2 regions of the Bradyrhizobium zaerense genome follow, and region 2 is predicted to be linked to the other one. Evidence: predicted binding sites of a transcription regulator. Region 2 holds the regulator's gene; the other holds the start of a gene.
What was found. Region 2 encodes LexA, which represses DNA repair genes until DNA is damaged. Its sites were predicted from a motif close to TGTTCNNNNTGTGTTCNG; they were not measured.
Positions count from the first base shown of each region.

Region 1: a site for LexA is predicted at 6,918-6,935, ahead of AB8Z38_RS20045 (ATP-dependent Clp protease adaptor ClpS). Genes of this name have one in related genera too.

Region 1 covers NZ_CP165734.1:4,138,289-4,147,641, forward strand. The annotation lists partial or broken gene AB8Z38_RS20015 (methyl-accepting chemotaxis protein) at 1-1,844, opposite strand, end outside; gene AB8Z38_RS20020 (enoyl-CoA hydratase) at 1,959-2,729, opposite strand; gene AB8Z38_RS20025 (MarR family winged helix-turn-helix transcriptional regulator) at 2,742-3,215, opposite strand; gene AB8Z38_RS20030 (TetR/AcrR family transcriptional regulator) at 3,258-3,962, opposite strand; gene AB8Z38_RS20035 (HlyD family secretion protein) at 4,052-5,299, shown strand; partial or broken gene AB8Z38_RS20040 (DHA2 family efflux MFS transporter permease subunit) at 5,247-6,861, shown strand; gene AB8Z38_RS20045 (ATP-dependent Clp protease adaptor ClpS) at 6,969-8,687, shown strand; gene AB8Z38_RS20050 (tannase/feruloyl esterase family alpha/beta hydrolase) at 8,711-9,353, opposite strand, start outside.
Region 2 covers NZ_CP165734.1:1,074,493-1,083,845, reverse strand. The annotation lists gene AB8Z38_RS05410 (hypothetical protein) at 1-631, opposite strand, end outside; gene AB8Z38_RS05405 (hypothetical protein) at 661-1,227, opposite strand; gene AB8Z38_RS05400 (YadA-like family protein) at 1,271-2,785, opposite strand; gene AB8Z38_RS05395 (helix-turn-helix transcriptional regulator) at 3,184-4,311, shown strand; gene glp (gephyrin-like molybdotransferase Glp) at 4,416-5,627, shown strand; gene lexA (transcriptional repressor LexA) at 5,804-6,505, shown strand; gene AB8Z38_RS05380 (hypothetical protein) at 6,692-6,895, shown strand; gene AB8Z38_RS05375 (hypothetical protein) at 7,087-7,518, shown strand; gene AB8Z38_RS05370 (ComEC/Rec2 family competence protein) at 7,698-9,353, opposite strand, start outside.

The DNA.
Region 1 (9,353 bases), 3.1 Mb from region 2:
CCGTCATCTTCTCGTCGATGCCGTTGATCGAACGGCCAATGGAGCGGATGGCGCCGACCGCCTGGCCCGTCGCGCCCTGGATCTCCGCGACCTGACGCGAGATCTCTTCGGTGGCGGTCGCGGTCTGCGCAGCGAGGCTCTTGACCTCGCCGGCGACGACCGCAAAGCCGCGGCCCGCTTCGCCGGCGCGGGCGGCCTCGATGGTTGCGTTCAGCGCCAGCAAATTGGTCTGGCCGGCGATCGCGTTGATCATCTTCACGACCTCGCCGATGCGGCTCGCCGTCTGGTCGAGGATTTCGACGGTGGCGTTGGTCTGCTCGGCCTGGGAAACCGCTTCGCGGGCCTCGCGCGCGCTGGACTGCACCTGCGCGGAGATTTCGCCGACGGAGGCGGAGAGTTCCTCGGTCGCCGCCGCAATCGTCTCCAGATTGTTGGTGGCCTGCTCGGCCGCGGAGGAGACCGCGGCGGTCTGGCTGCTCGATTCCGAGGCCAGCTGGCGGACGTCACTCGCGGTCGCATCGAGCTCCTTGGCCGACGCGGCAACGCTGTGGATCACCGCCTGCACGGTGTCGTCAAAACTGCGGCAGGCCTCATCGACGGTGCCGGAGCGCGCAATCTGGAGCGCCTGCTGGGATCTCGCGTTCCTGGCCCAGACGTTCCGCCGTCGCCGCGCTCTCGCGCAGGCTTTCGAGCGCGGCGGCCATGGTGCCGAACTCGTCGGGATATCGCGATTGCGGAACGTGCGTCGCATAGTCGCGAGCGCTGATCCGCGCGATGGCGCCGAGAATGGCACGAACCGGCCGCATGAGGCGATTGCGCACCACAAAGACGCCGGCCAGGGTCACGGCAAGCGCCAGTACGAAGGCGAGCGACTGCACCACAAGGTTGGTGAGTGCCTTCGCCTGGACGGTCTCCGCACGCGCGATCGACTGGTCCAACGCCTGGTTCGCGACCGCAACGATCAACGCAAAGGGCGACTGGCAAAGCGCGTTCCACTCCGACGCAGCCATTGCCGGCTTGCCGCTGCCGTCGAAATTCCTGGTGATGTCGCCGATCTGCTTGAGCACCCCCTCGGTCTTGGCCTGCGCCTCCTTCGCTGCGGCAACCAATTCGGCCGTCGCGTCGGGCGCCGCCAGCAATTCGGTCATGCCGGACCAGCCGGACGCAATCGTGCCATCCCATTGCGCCAGCGATCGCTTTTGGTTGTCGTCGAGCGGCTTGCTGCTGTTGACGTTCGAGCGCAGCGCCGAGCAGTGGATTCCGTAGCGGTCGCGCACCTGCCAGGCGAGCCGGCGGACCTGGATCATGCGGGCGATGAACGGATCATCCATCCAGGCGCGGTTGGACACGGCGGTAGAGGCGAGGTTTGCTGTGTCGATTACCTTGGTGACGGCATCGTACCAGGAGTTGGTCCGCTCGATCTTGCGTTCGGCGCGCGGACGCTTGGCCTCGTCGTAGAATAGCTGGAATTGCGGTGCGGCTTCGTTCCAGCGCTGTTTCAGCGTGCTCGCCAGTTCGACGCGGCGGCCGAAATCGACAGTCGCGAGCGCGGCCGTGATGGCGTCATGGCCAGCCTGCTCGGCCTTCTCCGCCTCGCCGAGTTTTGTCCGGGGGTCGTCCTCGCCGAGCAGAGCGCTCTGGGCGTCGCCCCGATTGCTGCGCAGGGCCACCACGCCCTGGAAGATCGCCTTGTCGGCGGTCGCAAGCCGCGCAGTCTCAAGGCTATCGCTATAGCGGCCAAAGGCCCCGAGCATCTGGTTCGCCGTACTGGCCAGCGCACCGGCAGCCAGCAGCGCCATCAGGGTCAAGAGAAGCGAGCTTACCGATTTCTTAAACATTGCCATGGGCCGGGGACCTACTCTTCACGAGCGGCACCCTGCATCGCCACCTGCCAATGTTTCGTTAAGCTTGTGGTAAAATGCCTTTCTTTCCGGCCTGGTCCCCCTCCCGGCGGTCCGTCAGGCGACTTTGGTGAAATCTGGCGGACGACGCTCGGCGAACGCGGTGAACGCTTCGCGCGCCTCCGCGGTGCGCAGGCGCTGCGCGAACTGCTCGCCTTCGGCCTGCATCTGCGCGACCAATGCCTCGCCGTTGCGCATCAGCCGCTTGGTCGCGGTGAGCGCGCCGGCCGGCTGGCGGGCGAGACGCTGCGCAAGCGCCAATGCCTCGGCGTCGAGCTGGTCGAGCGGCACGACCCTGTTGACCAGGCCCCAGTCCAGGGCGGCCTTCGCCGGCACCGTCTCGCCGAGCGCGAACATCTCATAAGCGCGGGCATAGCCGATGCGCGCCGGCATCAGCAGGCTGGAGGCAGCTTCCGGCACCAGCGCAAGGCTGACAAAGGGCGTCGACAATTGCGCATTGTCGGCGAGCACGACGAGGTCGCAATGCAGCAGCATCGTGGTACCGACCCCGACGGCGCGGCCCTGGACGGCTGCGACTAGCGGTCGGGTGCAGCGCGCCAGCGATTGGATGAAGCGGACGACGTTGCGGCTTCCGTCCGACTTGCCCGACGCAACAGCCGCGAACTCGCCAACGTCGTTGCCGGCCGTGAACATGTCCCCCTCGCCGCGGATCAGGACGACACGGACGGACGCGTCGCGTTCGGCCGATTCGATGGTGTCGGCGAGCTTGCCGTACATCGCATCGGTCAGCGCGTTCTTCTTGTCGGGGCGCGCCAGCGCGAGGGTGAGAATTCCGCCGTTGTTCTCGATCCGGACATGCTCGGTCATCGCTCTCTCCTGTTATTGCTCTGCATCTGTGGTCGGGTCTCTTGTCGGGTCTCTTGGAAACTTGTCCTGAATGCTGCTCAGCCAGCGCGCGACGATATCGATCTCGGCACCGGTAAATCCGTCGGTCAGAGCTGCATTGATCTCGGCTGCCGAAGCCTTTGCTTGCGCCAGCGCGGTCCGGCCCGTCGGCGTCAGCCAGACCCGGCAGGCTCGCCCGTCCTCGCGATCGGCGCGCCGCTCGACCAGCCCAGCCGCCGCCGTGCGATCGACAAGCCCTGAGATGCCGGCAGGACCGAGATCAAGCGCCGTGCCCGCCTCGCCCATCAGACTGCCGTCCTGCTTGCCGAGGATGAACAGGAGTCCGGCCTGCGCAGGCGTCACCTCGCTCGAGGGCTGGGCCGCCATCCAACGCTGCAACCGCCTTTGCGCGACGCTGAGCAGGTAGATCAGCCGATGGTGCTTCGCCGCCGCTGCATTACTTCGCATGCGAAATAAATAGCCGGCGGCGACAACTTTGTCAAAGGAGCTCTAGTTCGACACGCGGCGGCAGCCGTCGAGGAAGAAGGCGACGCAGCTTCGCACCCGCCGCTCGATATCCTGACGCGAAGGCAGCGGCATGCCGCCGTAGATCGCCGCGCGCTGCGGTGCGGAAGCGACCATGCCGATCAGCATACCCGCAGCCTCCTCGACATCGTCGATCGCGATCAGCTTCTTCTTCACCTGCGCGCGCAGCCATCCGGCGAGCGTAGAGGCGGTGCGGGAAATTCCGTTCTTGTAGAAATTCGCGGCGAGTTCGGGAAACGCAACCGATTCCTGGAGCACCATGCGCTGCAACGCCACGACTTCCGGATCGAGCGCGAGATCGGCGCAGGCAAGCAGCGCGGCGCGCAAGCCCGCGTCGATATCGACCGCGTCGTGTGCCCGGAGATTGACATCGGAGAGCAGCCGCTCGAGCCGGTCCGCGCACATCGCCTCGAACAGCACCGCCTTGCCGGGAAACAGACGATAGAGCGTCTTGGTCGAGATGCCGGCGCTGCGCGCCAGCTCTTCGGTGCTGGTCGCCGCATAGCCGTGCGCGGCAAAGGCGTGCCGCGCGACCTCCAGGACGATCTGTTTCGTCTCCTCGTCGCTGCGCAGCGGTGGCCGGCCGCGCGGACGGCAATCTTCAGAAGATTTTGCCTCTGAAGACTTTGCCTCCGGAGATTTCGCTCCTGACGATTTTGCCTGAGCCATGTATTTAAATGATGCCTGTCATTCCATTGACAGTCTCAAAGCTAGTCCTATTTTGGAAATCGTCAAGTTTCCTAAATCAGGAGCCGGTCATGACCGTGCACACCGCCCCAACCGCCACAGCCCAGACCGCCGTTCCCGCAAGCGTCCCGGCGGGCGTGCTGCCCGCGGCGACGTCCCCCGGCCGTCGGGAAAAGCTCAATTTTCGCAAGTTGTTGCTGGCGGGGGCGGCGATCGTCGTGCTGGCCGGCGCCAGCTGGTACGGCTACGACTACTGGACCGTCGGGCAGTACCTCGTATCTACCGACGACGCCTATGTGAAGGCCGACAACACTACGATCGCGCCAAAGGTCAGCGGCTATCTCAATCAGGTCCTCGTGGCCGATAACGAGCATGTGAAGGCCGGCCAGGTGCTGGCACGGATCGACGACCGCGACTTCAGGGTCGCACTCGACCAGGCCCGCGCCGATGTTCAGGCCTCGAACGCGACCATCTCCAGCAAGGAAGCGCAGCTCGACGTGCAGCAGGCGGTGATCAAGGCGGCGCGCGCAACGCTCGATGTCGATCAGGCCAATCTCACCTTCGCTGCGCAAGACAACAAGCGCTACACCGATCTTGCCGCGACGGGCTCCGGCAGCGTGCAGAACGCGCAGCAGGCGCAGTCACGCATCGCCTCGGCACAGGCGACGCTCGAGCGTGATACCGCCAATCTCGCCTCGGCCCTCAAGCAGATCGATCTGCTCAAGGCCGAGATCGTGCAGGCCAGGGCGGCGGCCGCGCGCGCGGAGGCCGTGCAGCATCAGGTCGAACTGAACCTCGGCTACACCAATGTCGTCTCGCCGATCGACGGTGTGGTCGGGAATCGCTCCTTGCGCGTCGGCCAGTTCGTGCAGGCCGGCACGCAGTTGATGGCGATCGTGCCGACTGATGGAGCGTATGTCGTCGCCAATTTCAAAGAGACCCAGCTCACCAACGTGAGATCCGGTCAGGCCGTCGATATCGAGGTCGACATGTTCCCGGGCCAGCTCGTGCACGGTCACGTCGATTCCATTGCACCCGCGAGCGGCCAGGAATTCGCGCTGCTGCCGCCCGACAATGCCACCGGCAATTTCACCAAGGTGGTGCAGCGCATCCCCGTCAAGATCGCGCTCGATGCCGGGCGCGGGGGCGCCATTGCGCTGCGGCCCGGCATGTCCGTGATCCCCACCATCGCAACACGTTCGACCGCGCCGACCGCCAAAGCGGCCGCAGCGCCCAAAGCAAAGCTCGTTTCCGGAGGGTCGTGCCATGTCAGACAGCCTCTCAATTTCGACGCCCGCACCACCGGCCGCGACGTCTGATCGCACGGTCGCGGATCCCAATCGCGCGAGCGTCGCGACCTGGATTGCCGTGCTCGCCGCCATGATCGGCTCGTTCATGGCGATCCTGAACATCCAGATCACCAATGCCTCGCTGCTCAACATCGAAGGCGGCATCGGTACCGGCGCCGACAACGGCTCCTGGATCTCGACCTCGTATCTGATCGGCGAGATCATCGTGATCCCGCTGACCGACTATTTGAGCCGCGTGTTCTCGTTCCGCCGCTACATGCTTGCGAGCGCGGTGCTGTTCGCCGTGTTCTCGGTCGCCTGCGCCTTCACCCATGATCTGCCGTCGATGATCGCGATGCGCGGTTTGCAGGGCTTTGCCGGCGGCGTGCTGATCCCGATGGCGTTCACGCTGGTGCTGACCAAGCTGCCGAAGCCGCAACAGCCGGTCGGGCTCGCGATCTTCGCGTTGTCCGTCACCTTTGCGCCGGCGATCGGCCCAACCATCGGCGGCTATTTCACCGAAAACTACGGCTGGCGCACCATCTTCTTCGTCAACGTGATCCCGACCGCCGTCATGGTGACTGCGCTCTCTCTGACTCTGGAGCGGCAGAAGATGCAGCTCAGCCTCCTGAAGGAGGGCGACTGGGCCGGCATCGTCACCATGGCGATCGGTCTGTCGGCCCTTCAAGCCGTCCTCGAGGAGGGCAACAAGGACGACTGGTTCTCCTCGCCCTTCATCATCAAGCTGGCCGTGATCGCGGCCGTCAGCCTGACGCTGTTTGTCGCGATCGAGCTCACGATCGACAAGCCGCTGATCCGGCTTCGGCTGCTGACGCAGCGAAATTTCGGCTTCGGCACCATTGCGATGACGATGGTCGGTTTCGCGCTGTTCGGCTCGGTCTACATGCTGCCCGCCTATCTCGGCCAGGCGCAGGGCTATAATGCCGAGCAGATCGGCAATGTGCTGGCCTGGACCGGTCTTCCGCAGCTGGTGCTGATCCCCCTGATCCCCAAACTGATGCAGCGCTTCGACACGCGCTATATCGCGATCACCGGTCTTTTTGATCTTCGCTTACAGCTGCTTCATGAACACGGCAATGTCGCCGGACTATGCCGGCGACCAGCTCTGGATCCCGAACATCGTGCGCGCGATCGGGCAAGCGATGGTGTTGACGCCGCTGACCTCGGTGCTATCCGGCGGCATCGCGCCGCAGGATGCGGCCGCGGCCTCCGGCATCAGCAATATGTTTCGCAACCTCGGTGGCGCGATCGGCACGGCGACGCTCGCAACCATCATCTCCAAGCGCGAGCAATTCCACTCCAATATCATCGGCCAGTCGGTCACGCTCGGCCGCGAGGAGGTCCGCAGCCGCATCGCGCAGATGACCGACTACTTCATGGCCCATGGCGTGCCGGATCCCAACGCCGCGCGCGAGCAGGCCATCATCGCGCTCGGCAAGACGGTGAAGCGCCAGGCGCTGGTGATGGGCTACTCCGACACGTTTGCCGTCATCGGCGTGGTGCTGGTGCTCGCCGCAATCGCGGTGCTGCTGACGCGGCGCGTGAAGGCGGCCGGCGGCCCGGCGCATTAGAATTCGAGCTCATCTCAATTTATCACGGCGGTCGGCTTGACGGCCGTGTTGTTTTATGTTCCCTATTCGTTCCGTTCAATCATAGATTGTCCCGGAGATCTTCCGTAATGAATAGTAGGTGTGGCGAGAACCAGCCGACCCAGATCGTCATTCATAATGACGACGATACGCCGGACCAATTCGTGACGGATCTGCTCCGCCAGGTTTTCGGCAAATCAGAGCGTGAAGCGACCGCGCTGGTCACTCAGATCGAGCAGAAGGAAAAGGCGGTTTGCGGACCTTACCCGCAATCCGTCGCCGAAGCCCTTTTCAAATCTGCGCAACAATCCATCGGCTTGGCCGGCCACCGGCTGCAGCTCACGCTTGAGGCGATCAAGACTGCTTGCGAGCTCTGTGGCAAGCCTGAGGGACAGACGGACGTGCGGATCGGCAACCGCACGGTCTGGCTGTGCAGCGAATGCATGCGTGCGGCGGATGGGCCGTCGAACGAACAGGAAGAGAACTTCGACTTTGCTTGCGACGTTCTCGATTGGCACTTTGCCAGCATGGCGCGCAGCAAGCTCGTGACCACGATCCGCCAGTTTCCCGGGCATATGCGGGTCGACGTCCAGGCAGGGATCGACCGGCTCTTTGGCAAGGCCGTCCGCTTGCTCGGGCTGAACGAGGAGCAACGCTACGAAACGCTGTCGATTTCGCGACTCCTCAAGGACGGCCGCTATGCGGTCGCGATTGCGCCGCTGCAATATTCCGACGTCGACGTTGGCGAGAAGAGCCCCGTCAAGTGCCTCGATAATGGCTTGTGGCTGTGCGAGCAGGATGATCTTCGTTACGCAGTCTTGCTCTCCGCGCATCGCGAGTATAGCCGTGAGCCTGGACTCCGGATTGAGATCCTGGTGCCGTCGGGGTCCACAGGCGCTGCCCTCGTCCAGCAATGCTTCAGTGAACTGGAAGAGGCCGTGCAGGCCGCGCGTACCTATCGCGGCAAGATTCTCTCACTCGACGCAGATAGCGATTACCGCGGGCGTTCGCGCGGCATCACCGTGCATCGATTGCCGCCGGTCGCTCGTAGCGAGGTGATCCTGCCGGAGCAGACCTTGCGCCTGCTCGATCGCAACGTGCTGAATTTCGTCAACACCCGCGATCAGCTCCGCCGGCTGGGTCAGTCGACGCGCAAGGGCATCTTGCTGTACGGGCCGCCCGGCACCGGCAAGACCCACACCATCCGCTATCTCGCAACGCATTTGCCCGGACATACGACGCTGATCATCACGGCCGAGCAAATCGGCCTTCTCGGCGCCTATATGAGGCTGGCACGGCTGCTCCAGCCCTCAATGGTGGTGATCGAGGATGTCGATCTCATCGCCCGCGACCGCGACGACATGGGCCCGTGCGAGGAATCGATGCTGAACAAATTGCTCAACGAGATGGACGGGCTGAAGGAGGATGCGGACATCCTGTTCGTCCTGACCACCAACCGGCCGGAGGACCTTGAGGGCGCGCTGGCCGGTCGCCCCGGCCGGATCGATCAGGCGATCGAAGTGCCGCTGCCGGACGAGACCGGCCGTGGCAAGCTGGTCCGGCTCTACGGCAAGGCTCTCCCGATCGAGGACCCCGTCGTCGCCGAGGCGGCCCGGCGCAGCGAGGGCACGAGTTGCGCCTTCATCAAGGAATTGATGCGGCGACTGGCGCAAGCGAGCCTCGCGCGTGACGGCGGCAGCTCCGTGATCTCTGCCGACATCGACGAGGCGCTCGACGACATGCTGTTCTCCGGCGGCCGGCTCAACGCGCAATTGCTGGGCGGCGCACAAGCCATGGCGGCGGGGTGACGCTGCGAGCAGCGCGCCGTTCCTCACGGCGCGCAGGTAAAGCTCAATGCCTCCGTCACCGCACCCGACTTGTAGTGCGGCCAGGCCGGCCAGCGGCACAGCGGCAGCGCGCGCAACGTCGCAAACGACGGCGCCTCGACCTTCTGCTCGGTGACTTCGAGATCGCCGGGTGCCTTGCCCTTCTCGACCCAGTCGACCAGCGTGCTCAGCATGTCGACATTGGCCGGTGCGCCGGAGCCGACATGGTCGACACCCGGCGCGGTGTAGAGCCGCGCGAACTCGGCCGTCTCTGACTTGCCGAGCTTGCGCTCGACGCTTTCGAAATAACGGATCCCGGCATAGGGGCTCTGTGCATAGTCGGCCATGTGTTCGAGTATGATCAGCCTGCCGCCGCGGGCGCGGAAGCGGCTGAGATCGGGATCGGTCGAATCCATCAGGCTCGAGACCTCGAGCAGCCGCGCCTTGTGCTCCTCCACCTTGTAGGTGGTGACATCCAGCTTAGGATCGCGCGCGAAGACATATTGAATGCCACCGGCGCCGTAGATCCAGGCGATGCCGTTGTTGGGTGCGGGCGGCTGCGCCGGTGGAGCGGTGCCGAGCCACCATGCGACCCAGCCACCGGTCGGGCCAAATGCCGGCGTGTCTTCGCCGGAGACGCCCCAACCC
Region 2 (9,353 bases):
GGCCGGACTCCGGATCGATCATGCAGTCGAAGAACAGCCAGTGCAGATGCGCCAGCGGATTGTTCGGCGGGCCGTCCGGGACGTAGCTCAGCTTGGGATAGTGCTCCATCATCCGCCTGAACACGTCGCGCTTGATGCACATGAAACCGGTCGGCGCCTCCGCCACCTCCACGAAATCATCGGCATCGGCATAGGTGCTGACGCGCTCGGCGCCATGTCCGATCGGGTTGAAGGGATATTCGGTGTAGCGATCTTCGAATTGCTGTCGGGTCGTTGCCGCCGGCAGGCCACCCTCCGGCCAGTTGAAGTTCTTCATCGGATAGACGCCGGCGGTCACGTCGCGATCGATCAGGAGCAGGCGGCACACCGCTTGCGGCGTGAAGGCGATGTCGGAATCGATCCAGAACAGATGAGTCAGTGTTTCGTCGGACAGGAACTTGAGCACCATCTTGTTGCGCGAGCGGGTGATCAGGCTCTCCGAATGCATGTGCAGGATACACTGCAGCCCGAACCGGTTACAGTGATGAGTCAGCTCGAAGATACTGGTGACATAATGCATGCTGACCGCCGAGATGTAGCACGGCGTCGCGAACATCACCTTCATCGATTTCAGCGCTTCGTCGGGTAGCATTTCTCGCTCGTCAGGCCGCGTTGCTGCGTCTATTTCGGCGCATTCTCCGGCGGTTTGCTCGCCGGTGCGGGCTTGACGGCCGCCACTGGCTGCTTGCTGGGATTTGTCGGAGTCTGTTTTTGTTCAACACGCGGCTCGGGCGCGGTCGGCGCCGCCGGCCCGCTCTGTCCGATCGAGACCGAGATCCCGAACAGCCGCCACTGTCCGTTCACCGGTGCGAAGGCCAGGTCGAAATTGACCTGGTTCGGGACCGAGGGAAAGAAGCCCGCCATATGCATCAGTCCGTTGGCCTCGATCTGCGGCAGTAGATTGAGCTGCGGATCGATCACGGCGACACCCGAGAGGTCGAGATTGTCGTTGCGCAGCTTGGCGAAGATCTCGCTCAGCCGCGCCGCCGAGTTGACCTGAAAGCCGGGCGCGCCGATATCGCGCAGCACCGTGTAATTGCCGGTCTTGTTGGCGTGGTCGAGTGCGAGCAGCGAGGAACGGACCAGCATCAGCACGCCGTTGCGGTCGATCTGCGCTGGTTTTGGCGCCGGCGGAGGTGTTTCCGCATGACCGGCGGCGGCCGCCGCGATCAGCGCAGCCCCAAGCATTAACGCCCGCCACGCCCGTTGCTTTCCGCTCAGCACGCCGCCATCACCACGCAACCGTCACTCCGGCGCGTCCACCGACGCCGCCTTGCGCGAACCCGGCCGCAACACCGCCATTGAGCACGACATACTGGTTGAGGCGCATCTGGGCGCCCAGGCTCATGGCGTTCTGGCCGCGGAACGTGCCCCAGTTGGTGGAGACCGCAAACCGCTTGTCCGATGGCAGCGCCGAGCCGCCCATGGCGATGGCGATGGCGGTGCCCTCGAAGGCCTGCCGCATCTGCGTCTGCAACGTGGAGACGTTGGACTGCAGCGTGGAAATATCCGCACCGCTGAAGCTTGCGGCGGCCAGATGCCCGGCGGCATCCGTTGTCACCACCTGTGTCGGGCCGGATTGTGCGGCAAGGCTCGCGGCCGAGGTGAGGCCGGACATGCGGTAGGTGTTCGTGCTGGTGCCGATCGAGACCTGGTTGGGCGCTGATGTTGTCGCACCCGCGCCGATCGCGGTCGAATTGGCGAAGGTCGCCGTGGCGCCCGCACCGACCGCCGTCGCGCCGGTGGCGCTCGCCGTGCTGCCCTGGCCGATCGCGGTCGTGGCGTCGCCGGTGGCGTTGCTGTTTCGGCCGAACGCGCTCGCTGTCAGGCCATTGGCGATGCTGCCTTGACCAGTCGCGGTTGCGAAATCCCCATTTGCGAAACTGCCTTGGCCGATCGCGGTCGCACTGTCGCCGTGGGCGACGCTCTGGGCACCCGTCGCGGTCGCGTTGGTACCATTCGCGTTGCTGAGACTACCGGTCGCGGTCGCGTTCACACCGTTCGCGACGCTGCCTTGTCCCGTCGCCGTCGCGTTGGTCCCGTTTGCGTTGCTGCCTTGACCAGTCGCGGTCGCGAAATCGCCATTTGCGAAACTGCCTTGGCCAGTCGCGGTCGCGCTGTCGCCGTGGGCGACGCTCTGGGCGCCCGTCGCAGTCGTGAAGGTGCCATTTGCAGAAATTTGAATACCTGTTGCCGTTGCATCAAAGCCATTTGCCTTGCTTAGACTACCGGTCGCGGTCGCGTCCGCGCCGTTGGCGGTGCTGGCCTGTCCCGTCGCCGTCGCGTTGGTGCCGTTAGCAAAGCTAGCTTGGCCTGTCGCGGTCGCGTTGGTGCCGTTGGCATCACTGGTTTGTCCCGTTGCCGTCGCGTTGGTCCCGTCTGCGGTGCTGACCTGTCCAGTTGCGGTCGCGAACGTGCCGTTCGCAAAGCTGTTTTGTCCCGTCGACGTCGCGTAGGCGCCGTTTGCGATGCTGCTTTCTCCCGTTGCGGTCGCGGAGATGCCTTTGGCCTGACTGACATGTCCTGTCGCCGTCGCGCCGTCTCCGCTCGCGATGCTGCCTGCACCGTAAGCCGTCGCGTCGGAGCCGGTCGTGGTGGCCCCGCTGCCAACCGCTGTCGCGTTGCCGCTGGGCGCGTTGATCACGCCGCCGCCGGCGGCGTAGTCGGCAGAAAGAGCTGCCGAAGGGTAGAGCACCGCACCGGCACCCAGCACACCCACGCCGGTCAGCATGCTGCTGGCGAGCAAGCCGGCCTTGCGAGACAGGCGCCTAAGTGCCCCAAAAATAGTGTCGTGACGCCGATGCGCGTACATGAGAGCCCCTCGAACGGACGGCCCGATTCTGTCGATTGACCTACCGCTCCGGGCAGCTTCTCCAAGCCGCAGGACGATCGCATCTGACGTTCGTCAGAGATCGGAGGGAAAGCGGGCCTTTCGACCTGAATGTTTGAGGAGTGAGACATCGCAGCAACATCCCGCAATATGCTTGCAATTCAGCATTGCACCTCGCCTTCGCCACTCGCGAACCTCAGATTCCCGATGCCGCGCTGCTTTGCGGCAACATCGGCTCGACTGCCGCTTTTTCTGTCCTTGCCCTGGCGCGGCGCTGCGCTGAGATGCCTCATTGCATTTTGAGGCATTTTGTCTTGGGGACGGACGATATTTCCAACGACTCCGTATTTGACCTCATCGGCGCCATCTACGAGGCCGCGCTCGACGGAAGCCGCTGGGAAAGTGTGCTGACGCGCATCGACGAGGCGATGGGCGGTCGCATCCTGTTCGGTGTCTATGACCCCGCAAACGGCCTCTCCAGCCTGGTGTCGCCGCGCATCGACCCCGACCGCGTGCAAGAGCTGCTCGGCTGGGCGCCGCGCAATCCCCTGTTGCCGCTTGGCATCGGCAGGACGCCGGGCGAGGTCTTCACCATCGGCGACTTCATCACACGCGATGAGTTCACCGCGACCGACTACTACAACGAATGGTGGCAGCCAGCCGGCTTCGATACCGAGCCGTTGACGACGAATTTGCTGGTCGATCATAACGCCACGGGCATCCTGACCAGCCACCGGCCGTCCAATTTGCCTTCATATGACGATAACGCACGGCGGCTGTTTGCGACGCTGGCGCAGCATCTCGTACGCGCCGTTGCCATCCAGCGGCGTACCCACCAGCTCGACGTCACCGGCCGCGCTGCGCTAGCGGGACTGGATGGGCTAGACCACGGCTTCGTTCTCGCAGACGCTGAGGCGCGCCCGATCTTCGTCAATCGCCGCGCGCGCGAATGGCTCGATGCCGCCGAGAGCATCGTGCTTGAGGCAGGCGCGCTGAGCGCCATCAACAGCGAAGACGGCCGCTCTCTGCAATCACTGATCGGCTCGTGCAGCATCGATCATCCCGATCGCATCGGCGGCGAGATGAGCTTGCGGCGGCATCCAGGCCGCATGCCGCTGCACGTGCAGGTGACGCCAGTCGGCACAGATTGGGCGGAGAGTTCGGTGCCGCTTGCCTCCGGCTGGCGATCGAGCGCGATGGTGCTCATCACCGACCCCGAGCCGGACGCGAGATCAAGACTCGACGCTTTGCGCACGCGTTACGGCCTCACCCGTGCCGAAGCCGCCTTTGCGCTCGAGATCGTCAAGGGCGGCGGCCGCAAAGCGACGGCGGAACGGCTAGGGATCACCGACGGAACCGCGCGCAGCCATTTGTCGAAAATCTTCGACAAGACGGGCGTGAACCGGCAGGCCGAACTGGTGCGGCTATTGCTCCATAGATAAGCTGCGTCCACGCGCATGCACGTCCGTTTTGCCTCGACGGCCACTGTCGGCTAGAACGCTTGCCGCGACCCGATTGTCGTATTGCCCGAGCAGGAGTTTTCACCGTGGCCCTCATGCCGGTTTCCGACGCGCTTGCCGCGGTGCTTGCCGGCGCAGAGCCGCTGGCGGAAGAGATGGTTGCGCTCGACGAGGCCTGGCACCGGGTGCTGGCGCGCGATCTCGCGGCGCGCCGTACGCAGCCACCGCAGGCGATGTCGGCCATGGACGGCTACGCAGTGCGCGCCGCCGACGCGGCCAGGATCGATGCACAGCTCAATCTGATTGGCGAGGTCGCAGCCGGCCAGCCGTTCGCGGGAACGGTGGGCGCTGGCGAAGCCGTACGGATTTTCACAGGCGGCGTCGTTCCCGATGGCGCGGATGCGGTCGTGATCCAGGAGGATACTGCGGTCGAGGGCAAGCGCGTCACGATCAAGGAAGCCGCCCTCATCGGACGGCACATCCGCCTGGCCGGCGTCGATTTTCGCGAAGGCGATTTGCTGCTGAAGCGAGGAACCCGACTCACCGAGCGTGACCTGGCGCTCGCGGCCGCGATGAACCACCCGCGCCTGCCCGTCCGCCGCCGGCCGAGAGTTGCGATCCTCGCAACCGGCGATGAGCTGGTGATGCCCGGCGTCACCCCCGGCGCGGGTCAGATCGTTTATTCCAACGGCTATGCCCTGCACGCGCTCGCGCGCAGCGAAGGCGCCGAGACCATCGACCTCGGCATCGCCGCCGACACGGTTGAGGCGACCACGGCCGGCATCCGCCGCGCCCGCGACAGCGGGGCGGACGTCCTGATCACCACCGGCGGCGCCTCGGTTGGCGACCACGACCTGGTCAAGCCGGCGCTCGAGGCCGAAGGCATCTCGATGGCGTTCTGGAAGATCGCGATTCGCCCGGGCAAGCCGATGATGCACGGTCAGCTCGGCGCGATGCGCGTGATCGGCCTGCCCGGCAATCCCGTGTCGTCCTACGTCTGTGCGTTCCTGTTCATGGTGCCGCTGATTCGCGCGCTCTCGGGCCGCGAAGTGATTCACCACCGTCGCGAACGCGCCGTGCTCGGCCGCGATGTCGGTGCCAACGACCAGCGCGAGGACTATCTTCGCGCGCGCCTTGAATTGCGCGACGACGGCACCCTCATCGCTCATCCCGTGAGTCATCAGGATTCCTCGCTGCTCGCGAATCTGGCTGCCGCACAGGCACTTCTCGTACGTGCGCCGTTTGCGCCGAAGGCCGAGGCAGGCACGCGCTGCGAGGTGCTGCGATTGCCGGTCTGAACGCGTCGCTCGCTCGCGTTCCGCGAAGTTTGTCGCGTTCACGCTAAATTAACCAGTTGCGGAACACATATCGAACATATAGTGTCCGTTCATGATTTGTTTCGAGCATGTAGCGGCTCATCGCTGAACTCAGCGTCTCGGAATCGAACGACATCAACCGGGGGAATTTGGTCGAGATGTTAACGCGCAAACAATACGAGCTTCTGCGGTTCATCAGCGAGCGGCTGAAGGAAAGCGGCGTGCCGCCCTCCTTCGACGAGATGAAGGACGCGCTCGATCTGCGCTCGAAATCGGGCATCCATCGCCTGATCACCGCGCTCGAGGAGCGCGGCTTCATCCGGCGCCTGCCCAACCGCGCCCGCGCCATCGAGGTGATCAAGCTGCCGGAGCTTCAGGCCGCGGCCGGCAGCCGCCGCGGGTTCACGCCCAGCGTCATCGAGGGCAATCTCGGCAAGGTCCGCGCGAGCTCCAGCGGGTCGGCGGATGACGGCGAGCGCCCCGTCGCGGTGCCCGTGATGGGCCGGATCGCGGCCGGTACGCCGATCGAAGCGTTGCAGACCCGCAGCCACACCATCAGCGTGCCGCCTGACATGCTCGGCTCCGGTGAGCACTACGCGCTCGAAGTGCGCGGCGATTCCATGGTCGATGCCGGTATCCTCGACGGCGACATGGCGCTGATCCAGCGTAACGAGAGCGCCGATACCGGCGACATCGTTGTGGCGCTGATCGACGACGAGGAGGCAACGCTGAAACGTTTCCGGCGCCGCGGCGCCTCGATCGCGCTCGAGCCGGCGAACGCCTCGTATGAGGTTCGCATCCTGCCGCCCAACCGGGTGAAGATTCAGGGCAAGCTGATCGGGCTTTACCGGAAGTATTGAGCCGGCTGCGGACGGTCGGTCGGCCGCCGCGCACGAGCGATTGGAGCGGACGATTGTCCGCTCCGGCTGGATAGTCTTTCTGGTTTTGCGCAGATTATCCGGCCACCCCTCCGGCGCTACATCCTCGGCACGCCGCGACGAAGCGCGCACCGCTTCGCAGGCCTTTGAGAGACCGAGGAGACAACCATGCGCAACATCTTTCTGAGCACTGTCGCGATGGCGCTGATCGCAGCATCAGCGTCGCAAGCCCTCGCGGCGCAAACGCAGCCCCGCGTCCGCAAAGTGCCACTGGCGACGAGCGAGCAATTCCGAAATGCCGGCAACGCGGTCGAGCAGCCGTCGCAACGGGCCTGGCAATATTCCGGCTGGTCGGCGCCCGCTGGCCGCTAATGGCGAAACTGCCCGAATGCACGGGAGCAGGCTTTGTTCCTCGCGCAATTGAAAAAGATATTGTGATTGCAGCGCGCGGACCAAGCCGCAGATTTGCCCACAACCAAGCAGACGCTTGCAGGCTTCTACTCTGATAGAGGCCTGCGCCTCAGAAGAGGCGCGGGTCGCTATCCTGATTGAGGAGCACCCCGATGTGTGACTACAGCCTGCACGCCGTCGCGACGCGTCCCGCAGAAGTCGGCGAGACAATCGTCACGACAACTTTCCGCGGCACCTCGACGCGCGGCTTCGCCTCCGAAGCCGATATGTCGGTCGCGGTCTGCCTGCTGCCGGGAACGGAGCTCGCCTTCGCCGACAGCGTCCGATACGACAATCGCTGGATCTGGACGCGCACCATCAACTCCCGCGTCGGCAAGTTCGGCAAGGTCGATCCGCACATTCCCGATCGCCATCACGACGCCATCGAATTTCCGGACGGCAAATACGTGCTGGTGACGCAGCTCGTCGAAGGCCAGCGCGCCACCGTGCTGCAATTGCCGGTGACCCAGCCGCTCGGCGAGCGGGAGCAAAAGCCAGAGATCGCCGACAGGCAGCCAACGATCACCCGCCTGCCGATCGGCTGACGCCGCCGACCCAACGAGGGGTCGAGGCCCGGATTGAAATGCCCATCGCCGGCCGAGGCCGGCGAAGTGGAGCGGTTTGCGTCTCGCAAAGCCGATCGAGTGATCCGCCCGCCGCATGTCGGACGGCCAGCCATTCCGGCCTGACGATCGGCTGAGAGGTCAAATCCAGCCCTCGGCTTTCAGTCCTCGGCTTGGAGATCGGCCTCGGACGGCGTTGCGTCATTGCTCCGGGGAGAGGCTGTCTTCGTCTTCGGCGCAAGGCTGCCATCATAATCCGCCGCGCCTGCGGCAGCCGGCGACCAGGGACGGTCTGCGCCCCTTGCCTTCACCGCCTGAACGGCAAAACCATCACCACGCCGCATCAGCGCGAGCGCGCCTTGGCTTGCGAGACGCTGCCGATCGACCACCATCGCCGTGCAATCCGGCGGCGCCGGCCGGGCGATCACCACCAGCGCGGCACGATTGCAATCATCGGCCAGCGCGTCGATGCGCAACGCCACTGCGACCAGGCGCCCGTCGGCGAGCGGCGTGACGCAGCCCAAATCGTCGCACGAGACGCCATCGGCCAGCGACGCGCTGCCGGCATCACGCGGATCGGCGTCGGCCGCCAGCCATTCCTTCAGCAGAAAGCTGTCCTTGTTCATCCTGATCAGATGCAGCTGCCCGTCCCTGCCCCGCACCGCGACGCTCTGCCCGTCACCGGCGATCAGGATGTCGGGCTGCCGGACGGACAAGCCCCAAAGGATCGCAACCAGCAGCACCAGCGCGCCCGACCAACGCAGCGGCGTGCGCAACAATCCCATCAGGACGAGCCCGAGGCTCGCCGCGACCAGGGGCGCGGTGCCGAAGGCGCCGATATGGCCGACCGCGCCCGGCAATGCCGCGACCCATCGCGTGACCGCAATCATCCAATCGATGCCGATCCCCATCAGCCACCAGAACACGCCGTCCAGTCCGAACGGCGCCGCAAGCAATCCCAACAGCCCGGCAGGCATCACCAGCGCCGAAACCACCGGCATGGCGCCGAGATTGGCGAGCACGCCGTACGGCGTGACGCGGTGAAAGTGGAAGGCTGCGTAGGGCGTGGTCGCAAGCCCCGCGATCATGGAGGCCATGAACAGCATCGCGATCTCGCGCCCGCCCCACATCGCGATCCGCGCAGTGGTCGAATGATCCGGCGAGGCAAACAGGTTCGGCATGCCGACCTGCACCAGCGCCACCAGCCCCAGCGTTGCCGCGAACGACATCTGGAAGCTCGGATGCACCAGCGCCTCCGGCGCGACCGCAAGCACGATCAGGGCTGCCACCGCCAGGGTGCGGAAAGTAATGGCGCGGCGATCGACGATCACGGCGATCAACACCACCGCCGTCATGAAGAACGATCGCTGCGTGGCCACTTCCGCGCCCGACAGCAGGAGATAGAACGCGGCGGCGAACAGTGCGGCCGCCGCCGACCATTTCTTGATTGCGAAGGCGGCGGCCAATCCCGGAATGAGCGCGAGCAGCGCCCGCACCGCGAAGAACACGACGCCGGCGACCACGGCCATATGGTAACCCGAGATCGACAGCACATGGCCGAGCCCCGAGATGAACATCGCATCATTGACGGGCGTGGTGATCGCGTCACGACGTCCGGTCAGCAGCGCGGTCGCGATGGCGCGGTTGTCGCCGTCGAGGGTGGCACGGATGCGTGCGTCGATGGCGTCGCGCAGCCCCTGCATCATTGCGGCGTAGCGCAGCCTGATGCCCCCGGCTTCGGGCGGGGGCGCCACCGTGATTGCCCCCATCGCGAAACCGGAGGCACCGATGCCCTGGAAGAACATGTCGCGCGAGAA